Regions from separate parts of the Hoeflea sp. AS16 genome, predicted to be linked through region 2. Evidence: predicted binding sites of a transcription regulator. Region 2 holds the regulator's gene; each other region holds the start of a gene.
The links. The regulator PhoB, encoded in region 2, activates phosphate uptake and scavenging genes when phosphate is short. The targets are predictions, from matches to a motif close to TGTCATNNANCTGTCAT.
Positions count from the first base shown of each region.

Region 1: a site for PhoB is predicted at 1,857-1,873, ahead of WNY80_RS03580 (bifunctional 2',3'-cyclic-nucleotide 2'-phosphodiesterase/3'-nucleotidase). Genes of this name have one in related genera too.
Region 3: a site for PhoB is predicted at 1,839-1,855, ahead of WNY80_RS05610 (1-acyl-sn-glycerol-3-phosphate acyltransferase). Genes of this name have one in related genera too.

Region 1 covers NZ_JBBMQQ010000001.1:747,859-751,116, forward strand. The annotation lists gene WNY80_RS03580 (bifunctional 2',3'-cyclic-nucleotide 2'-phosphodiesterase/3'-nucleotidase) at 1-1,747, opposite strand, end outside; gene WNY80_RS03585 (HlyU family transcriptional regulator) at 1,956-2,258, shown strand; gene WNY80_RS03590 (siderophore-interacting protein) at 2,320-3,066, opposite strand; gene WNY80_RS03595 (Lrp/AsnC family transcriptional regulator) at 3,147-3,258, opposite strand, start outside.
Region 2 covers NZ_JBBMQQ010000006.1:161,482-164,739, reverse strand. The annotation lists gene pstB (phosphate ABC transporter ATP-binding protein PstB) at 1-702, shown strand, start outside; gene phoU (phosphate signaling complex protein PhoU) at 749-1,471, shown strand; gene phoB (phosphate regulon transcriptional regulator PhoB) at 1,501-2,184, shown strand; gene WNY80_RS15880 (GcrA family cell cycle regulator) at 2,280-2,804, opposite strand.
Region 3 covers NZ_JBBMQQ010000002.1:56,784-60,041, reverse strand. The annotation lists gene fsa (fructose-6-phosphate aldolase) at 68-721, shown strand; gene WNY80_RS05610 (1-acyl-sn-glycerol-3-phosphate acyltransferase) at 882-1,790, opposite strand; gene WNY80_RS05605 (tyrosine recombinase XerC) at 1,989-2,924, shown strand; gene WNY80_RS05600 (alpha/beta fold hydrolase) at 3,039-3,258, shown strand, end outside.

The DNA of each region.
Region 1 (3,258 bases), on a different contig from region 2:
GGCCAATTTCGGGGAAATTGCCGCCACCGCCGCCGCGGTAATTATTTGTGGCAACAACGAATTTCTGCTCCGGATCAACAGGTTGGCCGTTGAAGCTGAGGTTCTGAATCCGGCTGGCATCAGGGTTCTGGATCTCACCCTTCGATGTGTATTTGGCGGGCTGTGTGAGATCGACCTGGTAGGTCACGCCGTCGATGACGTCGAAATTGTAGGACGGGAAGTCGCCATTGATCAGTTCCGCGTCTTTCGCACCCGGCGCAATCTGGTTGAAGATGCCGGCCGACATTTCCAGCCATTCCTTGACTTGCGCGCCGGTGATCACCACGGCCTGCACCGTGTTGGGATAAAGATAGAGATCGGCCACATTCTTGATGGCGATGTCACCGGCAGGCACATCGGTGTAGTAATTCGCACCGCCGCGGCCACCGGCCTTGAAGGGCGCTGCGGCGGAGAGCACCGGAAGGTCCTTCCACACGGTGTCCTTGAGCATGTCGGTGATGTACCAGGTCTGTGCCTTGCTGACGATCTGGACGGAAGGGTCGTCTGCGACAAGGGCAAAATAGGAATGCAGAGGCGCGGATGTCTTGCCGACGGCGGTGCGGACATAGGCAAGGGTTGCCTCGTGATCGGCCTTTGCCGCGGCCATCACTTCGGGCTTGTCGGCCACCAGGGCGACAACCTTGCGGTCGACGCGCTCATAGATCGGTCTGGCTTCCGAAGTGTGGCTGACGATCTTCCATGAATTGCCATCGCGCTCGAGCATCAGGTCGATGAGACCGAGATGGGAGCCCCAGAAACCGCCCATGACGCCGGGCTTGCCCGAAATTGTTCCCTTGGCGTTGTCGACGCCGGCCATGCCTTCGAACTTCGGGCCGGGGAAATCGAGATGGCTGTGGCCGGTGACGATGGCGTCGATTCCGGAAACAGCGGCCAGCGGCACGGAGGCGTTTTCGAGGTTTTCGGCCCAGTCCTGCTGGCCGATGCCGGAGTGCGACAGGGCGATGACGACATCGGCGCCTTCCTCGCGCATCTGCGGCACCCAGGCTTCGGCTGCCTTGACGATGTCGCGGGTGGCGGCATTGCCGGTCAGGTGCCGCGAATCCCAGGTCATGATCTGCGGCGGGACAAAACCGATCAGGCCGATCTTGATCTTGTGCTCGGTGCCGGCGCCATCCTTGATGGTGCGATCGAGGATCATGTAGGGCTTGAGGAACAGGTCGTCGTCGCGTGGATTGGCAGCGAGCGTTCCCTTGGTCAGGTTGGCGCACACAAGCGGGAAATTGGCACCGGAAATGACCTTGAACATGAAGTCGAGGCCGTAGTTGAATTCGTGATTGCCGAGCGTTCCTCCGTCATAGCCAAGCACGTTCATGGCGGCGATGATGGGGTGCATGTCACCCTCCTTCATGCCGCGCTCATAGGCGATGTAATCGCCCATCGGATTGCCCTGGAGAAAGTCGCCATTGTCGACGAGAATCGAATTCTGCGCCTCGGAGCGGATCTGGTCGATGATTGATGCTGTGCGGGCGAGGCCCATGGTGTCGTTGGGCTTGTCGCCGTAATAGTCGTAGGCGAAGACATGCACATGCAGGTCGGTGGTTTCCATGATGCGCAGGTGGGCCTGGTTGGCCGCGGCGCGGGCGGTGAACGGATGCACCATGACCAGTGCGCTGGTGGCGGCAAGTCCGCCAAGCAAGGAACGGCGCGAGATTGGATGCATCATGTCGAGAACACGTTGGTCTTTCATGGACTTTCTCCCTGCAGTTGACCTAAAAAGGGTGCCTTGCGGATACATGCTGCATACATCCGCGTTCCGGCCTCCCGTCACGTCTGGCGGCAAGCCGTATATGCCAAGTGTGATCCTGACATGACACTTGTGCAACTGATTTGCTCGGCGGGCCCGGAAAGGCCGGCAGGGCCGGCAACAAGATGATTACGAGAGTGAGGAGCTTCACATGGCAGGCATTATGGACAGCATCCGCAATCTGTTCGGCGGCAAATCCGCGTCCAGCCCGCCGCAAGCCGCCAACGAGCCCGATACCTACAAGGATTGCCTGATCTACTCCGAGCCGATGGCCGAAGGTGGCCAGTGGCGGCTGGCCGGGCGCATCGTCAAGGGTGACGGCGAGGCGGCCAAGGAGCACAAGTTCATCCGTGCTGATATCTTCTCGAACCGTGACGACGTTGAAGCCGCGGCGTTTCGCAAGGCGCGACAGATCATCGACGAGCAGGGTGATGCCCTGTTTTCCGGCCGGTAACGCGATTGCTGTGCACCGGGCGTTTGTCCAGACGGTTCACAAGTGGAGCCGCCCGTTTGTTTCAGGCGCTCAGCGCGTTTGCGTCCTCGCGCTTGGCGATCTTGTGGGAGTCCTCGTTGATCCCTGATTTCCAGTAGCTGGAGATATAGAGGTTGCTGCTGTCCAGACCGCGCTCGCTGCGAAAATAGTCGCGCAGCTGGCGCATGGCGGAGAATTCGCATGCCGCCCAGACGGATGGATTTCCCGCAGCCCAGGTCACGCTTTTCACCCGGTCGACCAGGAGATGGCTGTCTTTGCAGGGATGCGGATTGACCACCCATTCGATGTCGAGCAGCTTCGGCTTTTTCAGATCCTGGATATCGGCTTCGTCCATGACCTCGATTACCGCCGTGCCCTTGGCGGTGCCGGGGAGCATTTCGAGATTGCCGGAAATCGCCGGAAGCGCCGTCATGTCGCCCACCAGCAGATACCAATCCGCATCCGCGTGGACCAGTTTGCGCGGGCCGGGGCCGCCAATGGTGATGCGGTCGCCGATCCTGGTGTTCAGTGCCCACAGCGTTGCCGGGCCGCAATCTTCATGCAGGGCGAAATCCACGTCGATTTCCGACTGGCGATGGGTGCGGACCGTATAGGTGCGAACGACGTCGCGGCCGGTTTCGGAATCGGGCAGCCGCAGCTTGATGTAGGCGCTGGTCTGATCGGCCGGGAAGCCTGCAAGGCCGGGGCCGCCAAGGGTAATCCGCAACATGTTGGGTGTTACCTGTGCCTTGCCGATGACGTCAAGTTCGCGGGGTTCCGGGCGTGCCATGATCTTGCTCCTGATCTTTCAAAGTTGGGAGCGTACCTAACAGATCACCTCGCAAATAAACATGACAAAAATTATCACATTTAATTCAACCCGACATTCGGACGATCGGTGATTTCGCGGAGCGCGAAGCTGGAGTTGATCTTGACCACATGGGGCAGGGCAGACAGCCAGTCCCGGTGGATGCGCTCGTAA
Region 2 (3,258 bases):
CTCTTTGGTGTCAATCTCGAAGTCCGAAAGAACAGCGTGACGGCCCTGATCGGCCCGTCCGGCTGTGGCAAGTCGACGTTTCTGCGCTGTCTGAACCGGATGAACGACACGATCGAAATCTGCCGGGTCACCGGGGAAATCACGCTCGAAGGCGAAAACATCTATGACCCGATGATCGATGTCGTGGAACTGCGCGCCCGCGTCGGCATGGTCTTTCAGAAACCCAACCCGTTTCCCAAATCGATCTACGAGAATGTCGTCTACGGGCCGCGCATTCATGGCCAGGTTTCCACCCGCGCCGAGATGGACGAAGTTGTCGAGCGCAGCCTGATCAAGGCCGGCCTGTTCAACGAGGTCAAGGACCGTCTGCATGAACCCGGCACAGGCCTGTCGGGTGGACAGCAGCAGCGGCTCTGCATAGCGCGCGCCATCGCCGTCAGCCCCGAAGTCATCCTGATGGACGAGCCGTGCTCGGCGCTCGATCCCATCGCCACAGCCAAGGTCGAGGAGCTGATCGACGAGCTTCGCGTCAATTACACCATCGTCATCGTGACCCACTCGATGCAGCAGGCAGCCCGCGTCTCGCAACGCACGGCGATGTTCCATCTGGGCAAGCTTGTCGAGGAGGGGGACACCGACAAGATGTTCACCAATCCGGACAACAAGCTGACTCAGGACTACATCACCGGCCGCTTCGGCTAATCCGGTTGCCTTTCGCATCGTGAATACAGGATTGAAGGATCAAACCATGCCCGAAGCCCACACAGTCACCTCCTATGATGACGAGCTCCGCTTCCTGACCCGCCGCCTGTCTGAAATGGGCGGCATCGCCGAACGTATGGTTGCCGATGCCGTCGCCGCCCTGGTCAATGCCGACACGGCGTCCGCCCAGCGCGTCATCTCCGAAGACCTGTTGCTCGACAATGGCGAGCGCGAGATCTACGACAAGGCCGTTCTGGTGATCGCCAAGCGTCAGCCGATGGCCTCGGATCTGCGCGAGATCATCGGTTCCATCCGCATTGCCTCCGATCTCGAGCGCGTCGGCGATCTTGGTAAGAACATCGCCAAGCGGGTGATTGCGGTTCACACCATGGCCCAGCCGCGCAAGCTGGTTCGCGGTCTCGAGCACCTGGCCGAACTGGCCCTGACACAGCTCAAGGAAGTGCTGGACGCGTTCGCCACGCGCTCGCCGGATCTCGCCAATTCGATCCGTGAGCGCGACGAGGAGATCGACGCGATCTACACCTCGCTGTTTCGCGAGCTTCTGACCTACATGATGGAAGATCCGCGCAACATCACCGCCTGCACGCACCTGCTCTTCTGCGCAAAGAACATCGAGCGGATCGGCGATCACGCCACCAACATCGCCGAAACGGTCTATTACGTCGCCACCGGCGAGCAATTTGCCAACGAGCGCCCCAAGGATGATGACACCGCCACCATGATCGCACCCGCACCGGGTTCGGCCTGACAGCGTTACGGAGTGCATGAAACATGGCGATGAGCCCGCATATCACTGTGGTTGAAGACGAAGAGGCGCTGTCTGTGCTGCTTCGCTACAATCTGGAAGCTGAAGGCTACGAGGTCGACACCGTGCTGCGCGGTGACGAGGCCGAGATCAGGCTGCAGGAGCGTGTTCCGGATCTGCTGATCCTGGACTGGATGCTGCCGGGAATTTCCGGCATCGAACTGTGCCGCCGCCTGCGGGCCCGGCCCGAGACCGAGCGTCTGCCGATCATCATGCTGACCGCCCGCGGCGAGGAGAGCGAACGGGTGCGGGGGCTGGCGACAGGCGCTGATGATTACGTCGTCAAGCCGTTTTCAACGCCAGAACTGCTCGCCCGCGTCAGGGCCATGCTGCGCCGCGCCCGGCCCGAGGTCATCTCCAGCCAGCTCAAGGTCGGCGATATCGAACTTGACCGCGAAACCCACCGGGTCAAACGGCGCGGCCGCGACATCAAGCTGGGACCGACCGAATTCAGGCTGCTTGAATATCTGATGAGCTCGCCCGGCCGGGTCTATTCCCGCGCGCAGCTGCTCGATGGTGTCTGGGGGCATGACGTCTATGTCGACGAGCGCACGGTCGATGTGCATGTCGGCAGGTTGCGCAAGGCAGTCAATCTGTCAGGCATGCGCGATACCATCCGCACCGTGCGCGGCGCCGGCTACTCGATCGAAAGCTGACACGGGCCACAATCAGACTTCAGGGTCAGGACAGCAGAAAAAGAAAGAGCCCGGGCGATGAACCCGGGCTCTTTCAGTTTCGGAATTGATATCGCTCAGCGTGCCCGCTTGCGCTCGCTTGACGGCTGGAAAGCCATCTTGGCGTGATAGCCGCAATAGGGCGATGCATCGCCTGAATCATTGCCGCAGAAGTGGAAGTCGTCCTGCAGCGGATCGCCGACCGGCCATTTGCAGGTCCGCTCCGAAAGCTCCACAAGCGTAAGCCTGCGCGAAATCGGCACCACCACGTCTTCCATCGGACGTGTATCGATCTCTTCGGCGGCAACAACGTCCAGGTCTTCCTTCAACTGCGCCCCGCCGCTTGAGCGGCTCATGGTGCGGGTTGCCTGTGCTGCGGTGCGGCCTGCGTAGTTCGGCGCACGCGGTGCTGCGGTGGCGCGCTTTGTGCGCACCGACGCCTGTCCACCGCTCTTGGCGCGTCCGGGCAGATTGAGCCGGTGCACCTTGCCGATCACAGCATTGCGGCTGACGCCGCCCAATTGCGCTGCGATCTGGCTAGCGCTGAGCCCGTCCGCCCAGAGTTTCTTGAGTCTTTCGACCCGTTCATCAGTCCAGTTCATGCAATGCTCTCCCTGTATCCCGTATCCCGGGATGGCAGAATCCCTCACCGTCGTCCCGGATGACCGGAACTTGAACGCTCGGTTACAATGAGGTGAATAGTGTCCGCCGCGAACCTCTATTTCATGGTCTTAACTTAGTGGTCGGCAGACTCCGTGACAAGAGTCAGCCGAATCATGCCGATCCCTTTTGGCGGTTTTCCCCAACTTAGGCGGCGGATACAAAATCTTACCCTTTAGCCGTGACGGAACGCCGGCCAGATCGAAAATGCTCGCCCGGAGCCGATGCAAATCGGCTCGGACCGCGTGCGCATCCTGTCTCATTGACAGGCATCGTCTAAATGTAAATAGTGCCCTCGCCGCCCCGGAAAGGGCGGCATTTTGGTTTTCCGGCATGCCCTGCCTCGTGACCGCTGCGGCGTTCGCAATGCATGGGTCGTGCTGTTTTGTCCGTTCT
Region 3 (3,258 bases), on a different contig from region 2:
AAAGGGAACCCGGAATTATTCATAGGCGCACCGGACAAGCCCGGTTGGCGCATCTTGGGAGTTTGAAATGAAATTCTTTGTCGACACAGCCGACGTCAACGAAATTCGGGAGCTCAACGAGCTGGGCCTGATCGATGGCGTCACAACCAACCCTTCCCTGATCATGAAATCCGGCCGTGACATCCGCGAAGTCACCAAGGAAATCTGCTCCATCGTCGATGGTCCGGTGTCCGCCGAAGTCGCGGCGACCGAATACGATGCGATGATGAAGGAAGCAGCTGTCCTGGCCAAGATCGCCGACAACATCTGCATCAAGCTGCCGCTGACACTCGACGGCCTGAAAGCCTGCCGCGCACTGACCTCGGACGGCCACATGACCAATGTGACGCTGTGCTTCTCCGCCAACCAGGCCCTGCTTGCCGCCAAGGCCGGCGCCAGCTTCATCTCGCCCTTCATCGGCCGCCTCGACGACATGGGTATCGACGGCATGGACCTGATCCGCGAGATCCGCCAGATCTACGACAATTACGGCTTTGACACCGAGATTCTCGCGGCCTCGATCCGCACCGTCAATCACGTCAAGGAAGCAGCCCTGATCGGCGCCGATGTGGCGACCATTCCCGCCTCCACCATCAAGGCGCTGGTCAAGCATCCGCTGACCGACAAGGGCCTCGATGCCTTCCTCGCCGACTGGAAGAAGACCGGCCAGACGATCGCTTGACCATCGCCTGACCAGGCGCAACCGGCCTCAAGCCGGATCAGACAGATTGCAGCGGCCCGGTCACTCCGGGCCGTTTGCATGAGCGGGTATCATAAAACGCATGAGGCCGGATCGGGTCAGGTCCGGGCGGGCAAACAATCGGGAAAAAGCAGTGGCGCCCTCAGGCAGCCTGCGACCAGCCTTCAGGCGCCGGCTCGAATGCCCGGTCCGGGTTCGCAGCCAGCCCGTGCACGGTGTGGTACTCGAGCGCCTTGATCACCTCGGCCGGGTCTCCGTCGAGCGCCTCCGGCAGGATCGGCTCACCGACCGTGAAGCGGAACGGGTGACGCTTCTTGTTGAGAAGCTCGTGGAACACGGTCATGTCGCGCAGTTCCGTCGAATGCTTCGACAGCCAGTAGAACAGGCCGGAATTGCGCGCCGCGATATTCACCGGGACCACCGGCAGATCGTGCCGCCGGGCCAGCGTGACCGCCGAAACCTTCCATGGCCGTTCGGTCAGCTTGCCTTCATTCCAGAACGCGATGCGGCCGGACGGAAACAGCACGGTTGCCTTTCCGTCCCGGACCGCCCGGTTGGTCAGCTGCAATGTTTCACGCGCCTTGTCGCGGCTCTTGAATTCGTCGCGCCATTCGACCGGGATGATGATTTCGTTGAAACGCGGGCTGACCCGCACCGCGTCGCGGTTGGCGAAGATCATCATGTCCGGCCGGTACCGGGTCAAAAAATCGTACATCGCCACGCCGTCGGCAATGCCGGTCGGGTGGTTAGCAACAAGCAGGAACTTGCCGGTTTTCGGAATTCGCTCCGCGCCACGCGAGCCGATATCCAGTTGCAGCAGATTGCTCAGATGCTGAAACGCTTCGTGGCCGGACATCGGTGCAACCGCATCGGCCATCCGCACCGCCGCGCCATATCTCAAGGTGGCATACAGCACAGGGCGCATCAGCGGCCAGGCCGGGTGCTCGACCAGCCGTCCGCCGCGTTCAGCAATCAGCTGATCAACGATATGCCCGGGGCGGCCATGGGCCAGCACCTGCAACCGGTCTGAAATCTCAGACACATACGCCATGGATTCGACCCTCTTTAGCCCGCCTGATAAAACCTATGGCAACAGTTTATGATGCCATGATGACATCATTCCACCGCATCCGTTTACCCCCCGCTAAGGCCACTATGCAATAGTCGGCACCAAGATTGGCCGCAGAGGTGGCCGCGCAGCCCCTCCGCCGGAGCGCTCCGGCAGGCAGTTCCGAATGACGGATCCATCATGCCCCGACCACTTGTCATAGCAGCACCAGACGTCATGGCCGAACAGCAAAGCTGGCTCAACCAGCTGATCGAAGAACGGCGCCTGTCGCCCAAGACGGCGGATGCCTATGAGCGCGACCTGCGCCAGTTTCTGAGCTTTCTGACCACCCATCTGGGCGGCCCTCCATGCATTGCCGACCTGGCCGACCTGCGGCCGCTCGACCTGCGCGCCTTCATGGCCGAGCGCCGCCGCGGCGGCGCCGGGGCAAGAACGCTCGGACGCGGCCTTGCCGGCATCCGTTCGTTTCTGCGCCACCTCGAGCGCAAGGGCCTGGCCAATGCCGCCGGCGCCTCGGCAACCCGGGCGCCGCGCCAGCCCAAGTCGCTGCCAAAACCCTTAAGCGCCCGCGATGCCTTGCGCGTGGTCGACACCGACCTGCAGATGTCCGACGAACCCTGGATCGCCGCCCGCACAGCCGCGGTGCTGACCCTGCTTTACGGCTGCGGCCTGCGCATCTCCGAAGCGCTGTCGCTGACGGCGGGCGACCTGCCCCGCGACGGCGAAACGCTCAGGATCACCGGCAAGGGCGGCAAGACCCGGATCGTGCCGCTGTTGCCGGTCGCCAGGCAGGCGGTCGCCGAATACCGCCGGCTTTGCCCCTATTCGCCCGATCCCGATACGCCAATGTTCCGCGGCGCGCGCGGCGGACCGTTGCAGCCCGCCATCGTGCAGAAGGAGATGCGACGTCTGCGTGGCGCGCTCGACCTGCCCGACAGCGCCACCCCGCATGCGCTCAGGCACTCCTTTGCCACCCATCTTCTGGCCGGCGGCGGTGACCTCCGCACCATTCAGGAGCTGCTCGGCCACGCCAGCCTGTCGACCACCCAGGTCTACACCGGCGTCGATGCCAGCCGCCTGATCGAGATCTACGACCGCGCCCACCCGAGGGCCTGACCCGGGCGCCTGAACAGGCACAATTTGGCCGCCGCGCCTTGCATCAGGCGGCCATTCCGGTTGAAACCATGCCTGAGCCATTTCGTCCCACCGCCAGCGAGCAGCGACAAAGCCATGTCAGCATCCGATATTTTCCTTATTGTCCTGCGGTTCGCGGTGATTTCCGTCGCCATCTATTTCCTGATCGCATTCGGACTGATCCTCTCCCAGCAGCCTTCCGACACGGTTTCCGGCGCGACCATCGATTTTTCCGGCCAGACCGGCAGCGAAAGCCCCGAACCCGCGCCGCTGCAGACCTACCAGGCGCGCGATGGCGCCACGCTGGGCTACCGCC